2 regions of the Streptomyces sp. NPDC055955 genome follow, and region 1 is predicted to be linked to the other one. Evidence: riboswitches for the same ligand, from Rfam matches in the RefSeq annotation. Region 1 holds a riboswitch; the other holds the start of a gene.

Region 1 (7,473 bases):
GTCGTGCAGGGCGATGACGCTGGTGAGCCGGAGTTCCGTGAGGAGGTCGAGGAGGTCCAACTGGTGCTGGATGTCGAGGTGGTTGGTCGGTTCGTCCAAGAGGAGTTCGCGGGGCCGCTGCGCGAGGGCGCGGGCGATCTGGACACGCTGGCGCTCACCGCCGGAGAGGGTGTGCCAGTGCCGGTGCGCCCGGTCGGTGAGATCCGTGCGGGCGAGCGCGGAACGCACAGCCTCCTCGTCCTGCGCCGACGGTGGCATCCATGCCCTGCGGTGCGGGACGCGGCCCAGACGTACGACGTCCTCGACCGTCAACTCGACCTGCGTGTCGGCCTGTTGCTCGACCACGGCGACGCGGCGCGCGAAGTCCCTGCGGCCGACGGCGCTCAGCGGTGCGCCGTCCAGGGTCACGACTCCGGCCTGGGGAGAGATGATGCCGGCGAGCAGGCGCAGGAGCGTGGTCTTGCCCGAGCCGTTGGGTCCGATGAGGCCCGTGACACCTCCGGGCGCCGGGTGCACGCTCACACCGTCCAGGATGAGGTGTCCGCCGGTTTCACGGCGGACCCGGTCGGCCCGCAGCCCGTCGGCGGTTCCGTGGGTGCGCATCGTCGGAACGGTCATCGGCGCAGACTCCGGGTGCGGTGAAGGACGAGCACGAAGGCCGGTACGCCGATCAGCGAGGTCACCACGCCGACCGGCACCTCCTGCGGGTCGAGGACGGTGCGGGCGAGCGTGTCCACCCACACGAGGAAGACCGCGCCCGCCAGCGCCGTCACCGGCAGCAGCCGCGCGTGACCCGGACCCGCCAGGGCCCGCGCCGCATGCGGCAGCACCAGGCCGACGAAACCGATCGCGCCGGCCGAGCTGACCAGTGCCGCCGTGAGCAGGGCGGTCGTGCACAGCAGGAGCAGGCGGGTGCGGGCCACGTTCACGCCGAGCGACGCCGCGGCGTCCCGCCCGAACGCGAAGGCGTCGAGCGTACGAGCGTGTGCGACGCAGATCACGAGCGCCGCCACGAGCAGCGCCAGGCACATCCGCACGTCGGTCCAGCCCGCCCCGCTGAGCGAGCCGAGCAGCCAGAACAGGACGCCGCGCGTCGTCTCGGCATCCGCCGCGGTCAGTACGACGACGGAGGTGAGCGCGGAGAACAGCTGCATGGCGGCCACCCCGGACAGCACCACACGGTCGGTGGAACCGCCGAGAACCTGGCTGAGCGCCAGTACCAGCGCGAAGGAGACGACCGCGCCGAGGAAGGCGCCGCCCGAGACCGACAGGGCGCCGCCGCCGACGCCGAGTACGACGACCAGGACCGCGCCGGTCGAGGCGCCGGAGGAGACGCCGAGGACGAAGGGGTCGGCGAGCGGGTTGCGCAGCAGCGACTGCATCACGGCGCCGCACACCGCGAGCCCCGCGCCGCACACGGCGGCCAGCAACGTGCGCGGCAGCCGCAGGTTCCACACGATGCCGTCGCGGATGGGGGTCAACTCCGGTTCGGCCAGGCCGAAATGGGCGGCCACGGCCGACCAGACATCGGTCATCCCGATGTCGGCCGGGCCGATGGTGATGGCCAGGGCCACGGACACGATGAGCACCGCGAAACCGGTCGGCCAGGCGAGCACGCCACGCACCGCATGAAGCGGCTTCCCGACGGCGGGTGACGGCACGGCCTCAGGGGGCACCTCGGAGGGCGCCTCGAGGGGTGGGGACGACGCTTCCACGCTCATCCGGCGAGGCCGAACGCCCGCAGTTTCGCGGCGACTTGCTCCACGCCCTCCACCGTTCGGATCGTCGGGTTCATGGCCTGCCCACTGAGCAGCACGTACCGCTTCTTCTTCACGGCGGTCATGTTCTTGGTCACGGCGTTGGACTCGAGGAACTCGATCTTCTTGGCGGCGGATTCGGCGGTCTGCGAGCGGCGCGTGAGATCGCCGATGACGAGGACGTCCGGGTCCCGGTCGGCGACCGTCTCCCAGTTGATCTGGGGCCATTCGTCGCGGGTGTCGTCGAAGACGTTCTTCGCCCCCACCTCACGGGTGATGACGCCGGGCGCTCCGCAACAGCCCGCCATGTAGGGGGAGTCGGAGTTGGCGAACCAGTACAGGAGGGTCGTGCGGGAGGCGTCGATGCCGCCGGTCGCCTTCTTCACGCGGGCCTTGAGCGCGGAGACGAGCCGCTCGCCCCGTTCACGTACGTCGAAGACGGCGGCGAGGTCGCGGATTTCGCCGTAGACGGTCTCCATCCCGAGGGTCTTCGTGCGGGCGCCGTCGCCGCCACCGCTGTTGTCCTTGCCGACACAGTCGGAGGGCGAGAGGTAGGCCGGAACGCCCAGCTTCGCGAACTGGTCGCGTGGCGCCACTCCACCCTTGCTCAGCGTGGCGCCGAACGAGGCGGCGACGAAGTCGGGTTCGGCGTCCAGGACCTTCTCGAAGGACGGATAACGGTCGGCGAGCCGCTCGACCTTCGCGTTCTCCTTCTCCAGTCCCTTCATCACCGGGTCCGTCCAGGTTCCCGTGCCGGCCATACGGTCGCCGAGGCCGAGGGCGAGCAGGATCTCGGTCGAGCCCTGGTCGAGAGAGACGGCACGCTCGGGCGCCGCTTTCACCTCGACCCGTGCACCGCAGTTGTCGAGTACGACGGAATGGCCGGCGGCGCCCTCCTGGGCCGCGGGCGTGCGGGCGGATTCGCCGCCGCAGGCGGCCAGGACGAGCATCCCTGCGAGAGTGAGCGCGGCACGGGGTATGAGGCGGGCGGAGCCACGGCGCGTGGCGGGGTGCGCGAAGGGCACGGGGACTTCCTCGATGTCGAGGGCTCATGCGCGGAGCCCGGTCGCACGGTCTCCCCCGCCGCCCCGACCGGAGCCCGCGAAGGCTGCCAGCAGGTCTTCGGACTCGGGATCACCCGGACGGGGCGCCTTCCCGGACCGCGTGCGTCCAGTGGCCGATGCTCCGCCCGTCACCCTCACCGCTGCGCGTCAGCTCCGGATTCGCACCGGATTCCCTGACACATACCTGTCCGAGTTCCCGCAATGCGGGGCAGACGGGCATGAGTTCGACTGGCCTTGGAAAGCTACCACGGCACCCGCATGCAGAGGGCGGCCCCTTCTCGTCCGGTGTCCGCGGTGCGGGGCGGGCTCGCGCCGGACCGCACCGCGTGCGTAGGGCGACCGGTGCGGCTGGTTCCACCCGTCCACCAGACGGGAGCGTCGTAGGAGGGAACCCGGTGGGAATCCGGGACTGCCCCGCAGCGGTGAGCTGGAACGACCACCGTCACACACACCGGCCCGATGAATCGGGCTGGGAAGCGACGGCCGGCAGGTGTCCGCCCGACACCGGACGGACGGGCCCGCGAGTCCGAAGACCTGCCCGTTGCCCGTGCGTGAACCATTCGTGCGCGTGCGCAAGGGACTTGAGGCGATCCCCGCCGAGCGGCTGTGGGTCGACCCCGACTGCAGCCTGAAGTTCCGCGGCCGGCCCGAGACCCGTGCTTCTCCGGATAACCGGGTCGCGGCGGCCCGCGCGGTCCGCGGCGAACTCTCCGCGTCCTGACTCTGGATGAGACTGTCCGGGCGGGGGGCATCGTGTCTCGCCCGGACAGCCACGTGCAGGGGGACGTCCCTCAGCCGCGGTACGTCTCCAGCAGCCTCAGCCACACCTCGCTCACCGTCGGATAGGACGGGACCACGTGCCACAGGCGGTCGATGGGGACCTCTCCCGCGACGGCGACCGTCGCCGAGTGGACGAGTTCGCCGACGCCCGGACCGACGAAGGTGACGCCCAGAAGGATCTCTCGGTCGAGGTCGACGATCATGCGGGCGCGGCCGCGGTAGCCGTCGCCGTACAGCCCGGCGCCCGCCACCGAGGCGATGTCGTAGTCGACGGCGCGGACGCGGTGGCCCGCCGCCTCGGCCTCCGCGAGGGTGAGCCCGGCCGAGCCCGCCTCGGGGTCGGTGAAGACGACCTGCGGGACAGCGGAGTGGTCGGCGGTCGCCGCGTGGGCACCCCAGCGGTCCGTCTCCAGGAGCGGGACGCCCTGGGCGCGGGCGGCGATGGCCGCGCCCGCGATACGGGCCTGGTACTTGCCCTGGTGGGTGAGGAGCGCGCGACGGTTCACGTCCCCGACCGCGTACAGCCAGGTGCTGCCCTCGACCCGGAGGCTGTCGTCGACGGTGAGCCACGAGCCGGGTTCGAGGCCGACCGTCTCCAAGCCGATGTCGTCCGTGCGCGGCGCGCGGCCCGTGGCGAAAAGGATCTCGTCGGACTCCAGGGTCGAGCCGTCGTCCAACGTGGTGACGACGGTGCCGCCCTCACGGGTGACTCCCTTGACGGAAACGCCGGTCCGCACCTCCGCGCCCGCCTCGACGAGGGCCTGCCTGACCAGCTCACCGGCGAAGGGTTCCATCCGGGGCAGCAGGCCCGGTCCCCGTACGAGCACCGTGACCTGCGAGCCGAGGGCCTGCCAGGCCGTGGCCATCTCCGCGGCGACGACTCCGCCGCCCACGACGACGAGGCGGCCCGGCGCCTTCTGCGCGCTGGTGGCCTCGCGGCTCGTCCACGGCTCGACGTCGGCCAGGCCGGGGAGGTCGGGCACCGCGGCGCGCGTGCCCGTGCAGACCGCGACGGCGTGGCGGGCGGTGAGGACGTGCTCGGTGCCGTCGGGCCCGGTGACGGTGACCCGGCGGGGGCCCGCGAGGCGGCCCTTGCCCCGGTAGAGGTCGGCGCCGATGGACTCCAGCCAGCTCACCTGGCCGTCGTCCTTCCAGTGTGAGGTGTACTCATCACGGCGGGCGAGGACGGCGGGCGCGTCCAGAGGACCCTGCACGGACTCCCTCAGGCCCGGCAGGCGTCTCGCGTCGGCCTGGGCGATGACCGGGCGCAGCAGTGCCTTGCTCGGCATGCACGCCCAGTACGAGCACTCGCCCCCGACCAGTTCGCTCTCCACCACCGCGGCGCTGAGGCCCGCCGCGCGTGCCCGGTCCGCGACGTTCTCCCCGACCGGCCCGGCGCCCAGAACCACCACGTCGTATGTGTTCTCATCCGTCATGGGCCCCAGTGTGGTCGCAGGTGTGCGCCGGGGCCACACGGGTACGCGCGCGGAATACGTCCATTACCGGGACCGTTGTGTACAGCGGCTTCAGCACCGCAACCAGGAAGCAGGAAGAGGGCACATCATGAGCAGCACCACCGTTGAGCTCACCAAGGAGAACTTCGACCAGACGGTCACGGACAACGGGTTCGTGCTGATCGATTTCTGGGCGTCGTGGTGCGGGCCGTGCAAGCAGTTCGCGCCCGTCTACGAGAAGGCCGCGGAAGCCAACCCGGACCTGGTCTTCGGGAAGATCGACACGGAGGCGCAGCCGGAGCTCGCGTCGGCGTTCGGTATCCAGTCGATCCCGACGCTGATGATCGTCCGTGACCAGGTCGCCGTGTTCGCCCAGCCCGGGGCGCTTCCGCAGGAGGCCCTGGACGACGTGATCGGCCAGGCCCGGAAGCTGGACATGGACGAGGTGCGCAAGTCGATCGCCGAGCAGCAGGCCAAGGCGGGCGAGGAGGGCGCGGGCGGCGAGCAGGCCTGACGCCACCACCCCCATACCGACGGCCGCCGGGCCCGTACTCTCCGTACGGGCCCGGCGGCCGTTTCACGGTCACAGGCAGGGGGCGGGGGCGGGGGCAGAGCGGGTCGTGTGCGCGAGGCCCGAGCCGATCCGTGCGCAAGGCCCGAGCCGGTCGCGTGCGCGAGGGCGGAACGGGTCGCGTGTGGGAGTCAGAACGGATAGCCGGCCACGTCGCCGCGCACCGTCGTCCACCGGGTCTCGGTGAACGCCTCGATGTTCGCCTCGCCGCCGAAGCGGGCGCCCGTGCCGGACGCCGCGACCCCGCCGAACGGGGCGACCGCCTCGTCGTTCACCGTCTGGTCGTTGATGTGGACGATGCCGGTGGGGATGCGCTCGGCGAGGTCGAGGCCGCGCGCCGGGTCGCGGGTGACGATGCCGAGGGAGAGCCCGTACGGGCTCGCGGCGGCCAGCGCGGCCGCCTCGTCGGTGTCGGTGAAGGACCGGACGGGCGCGACGGGGCCGAAGACCTCCTCGGCGTACGCCGGGGTGCTGTCGTCGACGCCGGCGAGGACCGTCGGCCGGTAGAAGAGGTCGCGGTGCGTGCCGCCCGCGGCGAGCTTCGCCCCCGCGGCGGTGCTGGCCTCCACCAGGCCGTGGATCTTGGCGAGTTGGGCCGCGTCGATGACGGGGCCGAGGTGGACCTGGTCGCGGTGCGGGTCGCCGACGGCGAGGGAATCGGCCTTCGCGGCGAGGCGTTCGACATACTCCTCGTAGAGCGAGGCGTGGACGAGGTGGCGGCCGGTCGTCATGCAGATCTGGCCCTGGTGGAAGAAGGAGCCCCAGGCCGCGGTGGAGATGACGGCGTCGAGGTCGGCGTCCGCCAGGACGATCAGGGCGGAGTTGCCGCCCAGTTCCAGGTGCGCCCGCTTGAGGTGGCGCCCCGCGGCCTCGCCGACGGCCCGTCCCGCGCCGGTGGAGCCGGTGAAGGAGATGACGGGGACGTCCGGGTCGGCGACGAGCGCCTGCCCGGCGTCGGCCCCGCCGGGCAGGACGTGGAGGACGTCCTGTGGCAGGCCCGCGGCGGCGAGGACGGCCGCCAGGGCGAGCCCGCCGCAGACCGCGGTGCGCGGGTCCGGCTTGAGGACGACGGCGTTGCCGAGCGCGAGGGCCGGGGCGACGGAGCGGATGGAGAGAATCAGCGGGGCGTTGAACGGGGCGATGACACCGACGACACCGGCCGGGACCCGGCGTGTGTACGACAGGCGCGGCGCCTCGCTGGGCAGAACCTGGCCGGTGGGCCGGGACGCGAGGGCGGCGGCCTCGTAGCACTCCTGCGCGGCGACGTGCAGCTCGAAGTCGGCCTTGCCCGGGATGGACCCCGACTCGCGCACGAGCCAGGTGCGCAGCTCGTCGGCGTGTTCGGTGAACAGGTCGCCCGCGCGGCGCAGGACGGCGGCGCGCGCGAAGTGGGGCTGCCGGGCCCAGTCGCCCTGGGCCGCCGCTGCGGCCCTCGCCGCGGCGCGGACGTCGTCGGGGGAGGCGAGTGTGACGGTGGCGAGGCGCTCGCCCGTGGCGGGCTCCGTGACCACGTGCTCAGCGCCCGACAGCGGGCGGGCCTGCCAGGTCTTCGGGTCGAGCAGGGACATGCCGGATCTCCGATCGGTCACTGATCTTTGGGTCGGCGCGCGGGGCCGTGCGCCGACCCATGTTGTTGAGCACGCAACATCCTAGTCGCGTGGGCCCCGTGCGGCCCCGGCCCTCACGTCGACTGCCGGGCCACGACGCGAGCCCGGAGCATGTCGTGCGACTCGGTGACGACGCCCGGCTCGCGCACCAGGCGGTCGACGAGCTCGGCGAGTTCCCGCCCGGACGGCAGCTCGATACGGACCGTGCTCAGTCGGGGCCGCAGCAGCCGCCCCAGCATC
Region 2 (7,473 bases), on a different contig from region 1:
GCCCGGCTCGACCCGGAGGCGACGATCTGGGACCCGGCCGCCGAGCCGCTGCTGCTCGGCAAGCCGGACCTGGACCGGGTCCGGGACGAGCGGCCCGAGTCCGGTGACGGGCCGGCGGGGAGCGGGCTTCGCCCGTACGACCCGGTCGTCGACGTCTTCGGTGACACGGCGGTCCTGCGCTACTGGCTGCGCGTCGCGTACGCGCCCGGCCCGGACGGCACCCCGCTCCGTCCCGAGCTGCTGCGGAACACGGCGGTCCTGCGCAAAGACCCCACGGTCGGTCGCTGGCTGATCGTGCATCTCCACGAGGACGTACGGCAGGCGGGCGGGGAGCCCGAGACCGCCGTCTAGGGCCTGTCGTCCGGATCGGGCCGGATCAGGGAGCGGGGCCCTGCTTCCGTGCATCGCGCGGCGGAGGAGGGAGCCCACGCGAGCTCGGCGACTGACACCACAGCGCCGCGAGGCGCGCTGCACACCCGGCGAGCCCGGCGTGATCGGGACGAGAGGCGCTGGGGCCTGTCGTCACATTCCCGTCGTCCGCCCGAGGGGCGGGCCCGGCGGCGTCTGGTGCGTGCGATCGCAAGGCGCCGGAGAGCCCTTGTAGCGGAGCTACCAGGGCTTTTCGGCAACGCCGCGAGCGGGCGTGCCAGACGCCGCCGGGCAGACGGGAATGTGACGACAGGTCCTAGCGCGGCGGGCCAGGCTTCGTGGCCACCAGCAGGCGGCATCTGGGGCTGCCGTCGGAGCGCTCGCCGAGTTCCGGCAGCGCCCGGAGCTCCACGCCGAAACCGGCCCCGACCAGTTCGCTGCGTACGTCGCCGAGGCGGAAGCCGCGGTAGTACATGACGAAGGGGGGCCGCCACAGCGCGTTGCGGACCCGCATCGCGCCGTCGAAGGCCAGCATCGACCAGTAGCCGCGGGAGCCGGGCCGCGCGGGAGCCGGCACCGGGAACGCGAAGCGTCCGCCCGGCCGCACCACGGAGTGGACCTGGGCGAACAAGGCGGGCCGCTGCCGCGGCAGGAAATGGCCGAACGCCCCGAAGCTGACGACAAGGTCGAAGACCGGCCCGAAGGGCAGGGCGAGGGCGTCCCCGCGCACCAGATCCGCGCCGCTCCCGTGGGCCGCGCGGCCCGCCGTGAGCATGCCCGCACTGATGTCGACCCCGACGGGCCGCTCGCGGCACACCTGCGCCAGTACGCCGAACCCCGCGCCGGTCCCGCAGCACAGGTCGAGTCCGCGCTCGAAGGGACCCATGCCGCGCAGGGCACGGGTCACGGGTGCGAGGACCGACCGGGGCGTGCGGAACGGCGTGCGGTCGAACTTGGGGGCGAGCAGGTCGTAGCCGTGCTCGACGGAGGACAGCGCCTGGACGGCGAGCTCCCGGACTGTGGGGCCTTCGGGTGCGAACATCGGGGCTCAGCATAGGCCGCGCCCGGCGCCACGGGGGCTTCGCCCAAGGGGCCCAGCAGGGTTCACGGGGCGGCTGGGAGACGGCGGCCCATGACCCGAGCCCTTGCGGGACGGCGCCCCCGTGGTGTTACAGTGCGAGTGGCACATGTGCTAGCCGCCTCTTCGGCGCCGGTGCCAATCTCCCTCTCCGAATCGCCGCGACAGCGGGATTCGTCGAATCGATGTCAGCGATGCGCCAGGCGGCGCCGACACGCCGTACCCCGCATCGTTTCTCCCCGGCCACAGGCTTCTCCGGGCTTTCACGGGCCTTTTCGCCCGCCCGCCTCGCGGGGCGTGCAGTCACCGCCCCGACCCCGCCGGATCCACCTCACTCATGCCCTCGTCCGAACGTCCGCGAAAGGACCGATTCCGATGACCACCACACTCGAACCCCCCACCACCACAAAGGCGTTCACGGCGCAGCCGAAGGAGGTCGCGGTCCAGGCCGCGGGCGTCCTCGACATCTCGGGCAACGGGCCCGGGTTCCTGCGCCCGGCCGACCTCCTGCCGACGTCGCACGACGTCCAGGTGCCGGCCGCCCTGATCCGCCGACTCGGCCTGCGCAAGGGCGACTTGGTCCAGGGGACGTGCGGCAGGCCGCACGTCCTCGCCGAGGCCGAGCGGGTCAACGGGCGCCCCGTGCAGGAGCTGCGCGGGCGGCCCCGGTTCGGCGACCTCACCCCTGTGCACCCGCGGCAACAGCTGCGGCTCGAAACAGCGAAGGGCGGCGTGACACCTCGCGTCGTCGACCTGTTCGCGCCCATCGGCAAGGGGCAGCGTGGGCTGATCGTCGCGCCGCCGAAGACCGGCAAGACGGTCCTGCTCCAGCAGCTCGCCGCGTCCGTCGCCACGAACCACCCCGAGGCCCATCTGATGGTGGTGCTCCTCGACGAACGGCCCGAAGAGGTCACCGACATGCGGCGCTCGGTGCGCGGCGAGGTCCTGGCCTCGACCTTCGACCGGCCCGCGAAGGCCCATGTCGCGCTGGCCGAACTGGCCGTCGAGCGTGCCAAGCGGCTCGTCGAGGACGGCCGGGACGTCGTCATCCTCCTGGACTCCCTGACCCGTCTGTGCCGCGCCCACAACAACACGGCCTCGTCCGGCGGCCGTACGCTCAGCGGCGGCGTCGACGCCTCCGCGCTGATCGGGCCCAAGCGGTTCTTCGGAGCGGCGAGGCTCGCCGAGGAGGGCGGCTCGCTCACCATTCTCGCCACCGCGCTCGTCGACACCGGCTCTCGCGCCGACGACTACTTCTTCGAGGAGCTCAAGAGCACGGGCAACATGGAGATCCGCCTCGACCGCACCCTGGCCGAGCGCCGGATCCACCCCGCCGTCGACCTCGCCCGGTCCGGCACGCGCCGCGAGGAACTCCTGCTTCCGGAGGCCGAGTTGGCGGTCGTACGGGGACTGCGGCGCGCACTTCAGTCGCGGGACGGACACACCGGGCTCGAGACGCTCGTCGAGCGGATTCGGCAGACGCCGGACAACGCGACGTTCCTGCGGCAGGTGCAGTCCACCGTTCCCACCGCGTGAGACAGCCGCCGCACAAGGACCCGGTTCGATCGGCGCGGCAGGATGCGTAATACTCTCACTATGACTTCGAGCATTACAGCCTCGGGAGGCGCGGGGGACGGCGGGGCGGTCCGGGTACGCAGGGCGACCGCCCGCGACGCCAAGCGGCTGACCTGGCTCGTGCGTACGTCCCGCGCCTACGAGGCCCCGTACGCGTCGATGGTGGCCGGCTACCGGGTGGGCCCCGACTACATCGAGGCTCATCGTGTCTTCGTCGCGGTCGGCGCCGACGACCTGGCGCTCGGGTTCTACGCGCTCACGCTCGTGCCGCCGGAGCTCGACCTGATGTTCGTCGCCGACACGGCGCAGGGGCTCGGCATCGGGCGGCTGCTGGTCACCCACATGAAGGAGGAGGCGCGCGCGGCCGGACTCGCCTCGGTCCGCGTGGTCTCGCACCCGCCCGCCGAGGGCTTCTACCGCAGCACGGGAGCCGTTCGCACGGGCACCGCGGCCGCCGACCCGCCCGCCGTGATGTGGGACCGGCCCGAATTGGAGTTCCCGATCGGCTGACGCGTCCGTACTCCCTGGAGCACACTCGAGGTGGACGAGGAGGCCGGCTTGGACAACGAGGTCCGACACACCGACGCAGCCCACGGCACCGACGCGGTCCACGCGTTCGACGTCACCGTGGAGATCCCCCAAGGCTCCCGCAACAAGTACGAGATGGACCACTCCGTCGGCCGGATAAGGCTCGACCGGATGCTGTTCACCTCCACCCAGTACCCGGCGGACTACGGATACGTCGTGGGCACCCTCGGACGCGACGGCGATCCGCTCGACGCACTCGTCCTGGTGGGCGATCCGACGTTCCCCGGCTGCACCGTCGAATGCCGGGCGATCGGCATGTTCGTGATGCGGGACGAGAAGGGCATGGACGAGAAGATTCTGTGCGTGCCCGCGCACGACCCGCGCCACACCTCCGTGCAGGACATCGAGGACATCCCCGAGTTCGACCGGCTGGAGATCACGCACTTCTTCGAGGTCTACAAGGATCTGGAGCCCGGCAAGTCGGTCGAGGGCTCGCACTGGGAGGGTCGCGACCTCACGTACGCGGAGATCGCCGCCGCGCGCCGCCGGGCCGCCGCCCGAGAGGGCTGAAACCGGCCATGACGGCGCGCACGTGTCAGTGCGCGCCGTCCGTCGCGCAGTGCTCCAGCAGGTCGGCGGTCGCCGCGTCGACGACGCGATAGCGCACGATCCTGCCCTCCTTCTCCCCCTCGACCACGCCGGCCGCGCGCAGCAGCCGCAGCGCCTGCGAGACCGCCGGGTCGTTCATGCCCGTGGCCACGGCGAGATCCGACACGGCCAGCGGCCCCGCCCGGTACAGCGCGAGCAGCAGCGCGAGGCGCCGGGGATCGGCGAGCAGGGAGAACCGGTCGGCCCAGGCGCGGACATGCCCTGGCTCACCGATGGCGGCGATGGCCTCGCAGACGCGGTGGCCGTCGATCGTGCGGCGGTCGGCGCGCTCGGCAGGGACGAGATGCATGACGCCATCCTCGCAGCCGCCGATGTGATCTTGAATACCCGCGCACACCTACGCAGCTGTGCAGCCTTGCAGGCGTCGCCGACCGGCCTCTACTGTGGGCGGGCCGTGGTGCTCGGGAATTCGGTGACGGTCCTTCAAAGGACCCAGACCGAAGCGGCCCTCGCCACTGTGATCGGGCCCCGGGTCCCTCGGCAACGAGACGACTCGGGACGCCTCGCCCCACCACGCCACTGGCTGCCGCGCGCAGCTGGGAAGGCAGGGGCGGACGCGGACACCCGTCAGCCAGGAGACCGGCCACGGCATCTCACGAAGTGATTCCACGAGGTGTTGGAGCGTGACCGCATGACCCTGCCCGTAAAGTCCCCGCAGACCGGACGCGACGCGTTCCACTGGCGGCGCGAGGACACCGTCCGCACCGCCGGGCTCCTGGCGGTGATAGCCGCACTCCATGTCGTCGCGTTCGGCGTGCTGTTCCTGCTCGTCGTGCCGGAGCACTACGAGGTGGGGTCGAAGGCCTTCGGCATCGGCCTCGGCGTCACCGCGTACACCCTGGGGATGCGGCACGCGTTCGACGCGGACCACATCGCCGCGATCGACAACACGACCCGCAAGCTGATGGCCGACGGCAAGCGCCCGGTGTCGGTGGGGTTCTGGTTCGCGCTCGGCCACTCCAGCGTGGTGGTCGTGCTCGCCGCGCTGATCGCCGGGGGCACCCAGCTCGCCGGGCGGATCATGAACGAGGGCTCCGCCACCCATCAGACGCTCGGCGTCATGGGCACCACCATCTCCGGGTCCTTCCTCTACCTCATCGCGGCGCTCAACCTCGTCGCCCTGGTGGGGATCCTGCGGGTGTTCCGGGCGATGCGCGCGGGCTCGTACGACGAGGCGGAGCTCGAACAGCACCTGGACTCACGGGGGTTCATGAACCGGATCCTCGGCCGGTTCACCAAGTCCATCACCCGGCCGGGCCAGATGTACCCGCTCGGCTTCCTCTTCGGTCTCGGCTTCGACACGGCGACCGAGGTCACGCTGATGGTGATGGCGGGCAGCGGCGCGGCGGCCGGACTGCCCTGGTACGCGATCCTGTGCCTGCCGCTCCTGTTCGCCGCCGGAATGAGTCTGTTCGACACCCTGGACGGGACGTTCATGAACTTCGCGTACCAGTGGGCCTTCTCGAACCCCGTGCGCAAGGTGTTCTACAACCTGGCCATCACCGGCCTCTCGATCGCCGTCGCCTTCCTGATCGGCACCATCGAGCTCGTGGGGGTCCTGCACGACAAGCTCGAGCTGCGGGACTCGGTGACCGGCTGGATAGCCGGGCTCGACCTGGACAACGTCGGATTCATCATCGTGGGTCTGTTCGTCGTCGTCTGGGCGGTCGCCATCGGGTACTGGCGGCTCGCGAAGGTCGAGGAGCGGTGGGCCGTGCGGACCTGATCCGGCGGGCCGCCCGGACCGGGACTCCGTATGGTCGTGCGGGTGAGTGAAGCCAGCGTTCCACCGGCGGAGCCCGCGCCCGTGCCTCGCAGGTCCGCCCTCCCCGTGGCCCTCACGATCCTCACGGTCGTGAGCGGCTTCGTCGACGCGGTCAGCTATCTGGGCCTCGGCCGTGTCTTCGCGGCGAACATGACCGGCAACGTCCTCGTCATCGGCTTCGCCGCGGCGGGCGCTCCCGGGTTCTCCGTCCTCGGGTCGCTCACCTCCCTCGGTGCGTTCCTCGCGGGGGCCGCGTGCGCCGGGCGGCTGGCCGGAGCGTTCGCAGGGCGGGCGCGGGCGGCCTGGGTGCGGTCGGTGTTCGTCACGGAGGCGGTCCTGCTCGCCGTGGCGACGGCCGTCGCGTTCGCGTGGCCGGGACGGGCGACGTACGCGCTCGTCGCCGTCCTCGCCGGGGCGATGGGTCTGCGCAACGCGACCGTCCGCAAACTCGCGGTCCCGGACATGACCACGACGGTCCTCACGATGACGCTGACCGGGCTCGCCTCGGACTCCTCGCTCGCGGGCGGCTCCGATCAGGGGGCGGGGCGGCGGATCGTCTCCGTCGTGGCGATGCTCGTGGGCGCCGCGCTCGGCGCGCTTCTCGTGCTGCACCACGGCCTCGGCTGGCCGCTCCTCGTCAGCACCCTGCTCGTGGCGGCCGCGACGGCCGGATATCGCGAGCCGGCCGCCGACGCGGACGACATCCGATCGGCCTAACCCTGCGGGCGCCGTCCGCCCGGGCTCACTAGCGTCCTGACCAGGACCGCAGCTCCCCCTGCCGCTGCGGCACAGGGACCGGAGACGCCTCATGTTCTGCCCCATAGCCACCGTCATCACGACGACCGCCTGCCTCACCGCGCTCGCGCCCGGGACAGCGGCCGCACAGCACCCCGTCGCGGCGCCCGCCGCGGTGACCGCACCCGACGAGGTGGGCCGGACCGGCTCATTGGGCCGGACCAACCCCTTGAGCCCCTCCGACGACGGACCTCTCGACCGGGGCCCGGACGACGGGACCCGTGACCGGGGCTCGGTGGACGGAACCCGCGACCGGGGCTCGGTGGACGGAACCCGCGACCGGGGCTCGGCGAACGGCGACTCCTACGCGGAGGCACGCCTCTCGCCGTCCACGGCGGTGGGGGCCGCGTCCACCGCCGAGATCACGGTCTACTGCGCCGGCGGCGGGCGCGGCTCCATCACGGCCCGCTCCCAGGCCTTCGCCGCCGGCTCCGTCACACTCCCCATGTTCGGCGGCGGAATCGGGCAGGACGGGCGCACCCAGTACCGGGGGACTGCACGCCTGGCCGGCGAGGTCGGGACCAGCTCGCAGGTGTCCGTGCAGGGAGCCTGCCCCGACGGCAGGCAGTGGAGCACCCCGATGAACCTGGCACGCGACAACTATCGCGGCGCACGCGCCGGAGTCGGCAGCACCGCGAGCGGCGGCGTCGACCTGGGCCGGATCGGCTTCGGCGCGGCTCTCGCGGGCGGGGCC

Evidence for each region. Region 1 has a riboswitch for cobalamin ahead of ACFC96_RS04410 (ABC transporter substrate-binding protein). Riboswitches for the same ligand answer to the same signal wherever they lie in the genome.
Region 2: linked by a shared signal. The riboswitch ahead of ACFC96_RS45120 (HoxN/HupN/NixA family nickel/cobalt transporter) and the one ahead of ACFC96_RS04410 (ABC transporter substrate-binding protein) in region 1 are both predicted to bind cobalamin.

The regions. Positions count from the first base shown of each region.
Region 1 is NZ_JBHJYS010000002.1:243,508-250,980, forward strand. Features, by position in the region: gene ACFC96_RS04400 (ABC transporter ATP-binding protein) at 1-618, opposite strand, end outside; gene ACFC96_RS04405 (FecCD family ABC transporter permease) at 615-1,721, opposite strand; gene ACFC96_RS04410 (ABC transporter substrate-binding protein) at 1,718-2,782, opposite strand; cobalamin riboswitch at 2,853-3,054, opposite strand; cobalamin riboswitch at 3,145-3,378, shown strand; partial or broken gene ACFC96_RS04415 (hypothetical protein) at 3,390-3,542, shown strand; gene ACFC96_RS04420 (dihydrolipoyl dehydrogenase family protein) at 3,613-5,037, opposite strand; gene trxA (thioredoxin) at 5,165-5,569, shown strand; gene ACFC96_RS04430 (aldehyde dehydrogenase family protein) at 5,758-7,194, opposite strand; gene ACFC96_RS04435 (LacI family DNA-binding transcriptional regulator) at 7,308-7,473, opposite strand, start outside.
Region 2 is NZ_JBHJYS010000043.1:18,250-25,722, forward strand. Features, by position in the region: gene ACFC96_RS45090 (DUF4440 domain-containing protein) at 1-351, shown strand, start outside; gene ACFC96_RS45095 (class I SAM-dependent methyltransferase) at 686-1,411, opposite strand; gene rho (transcription termination factor Rho) at 1,823-2,983, shown strand; gene ACFC96_RS45105 (GNAT family N-acetyltransferase) at 3,044-3,532, shown strand; gene ACFC96_RS45110 (inorganic diphosphatase) at 3,686-4,120, shown strand; gene ACFC96_RS45115 (metalloregulator ArsR/SmtB family transcription factor) at 4,146-4,508, opposite strand; cobalamin riboswitch at 4,598-4,822, shown strand; gene ACFC96_RS45120 (HoxN/HupN/NixA family nickel/cobalt transporter) at 4,851-5,945, shown strand; gene ACFC96_RS45125 (YoaK family protein) at 5,988-6,701, shown strand; gene ACFC96_RS45130 (hypothetical protein) at 6,793-7,473, shown strand, end outside.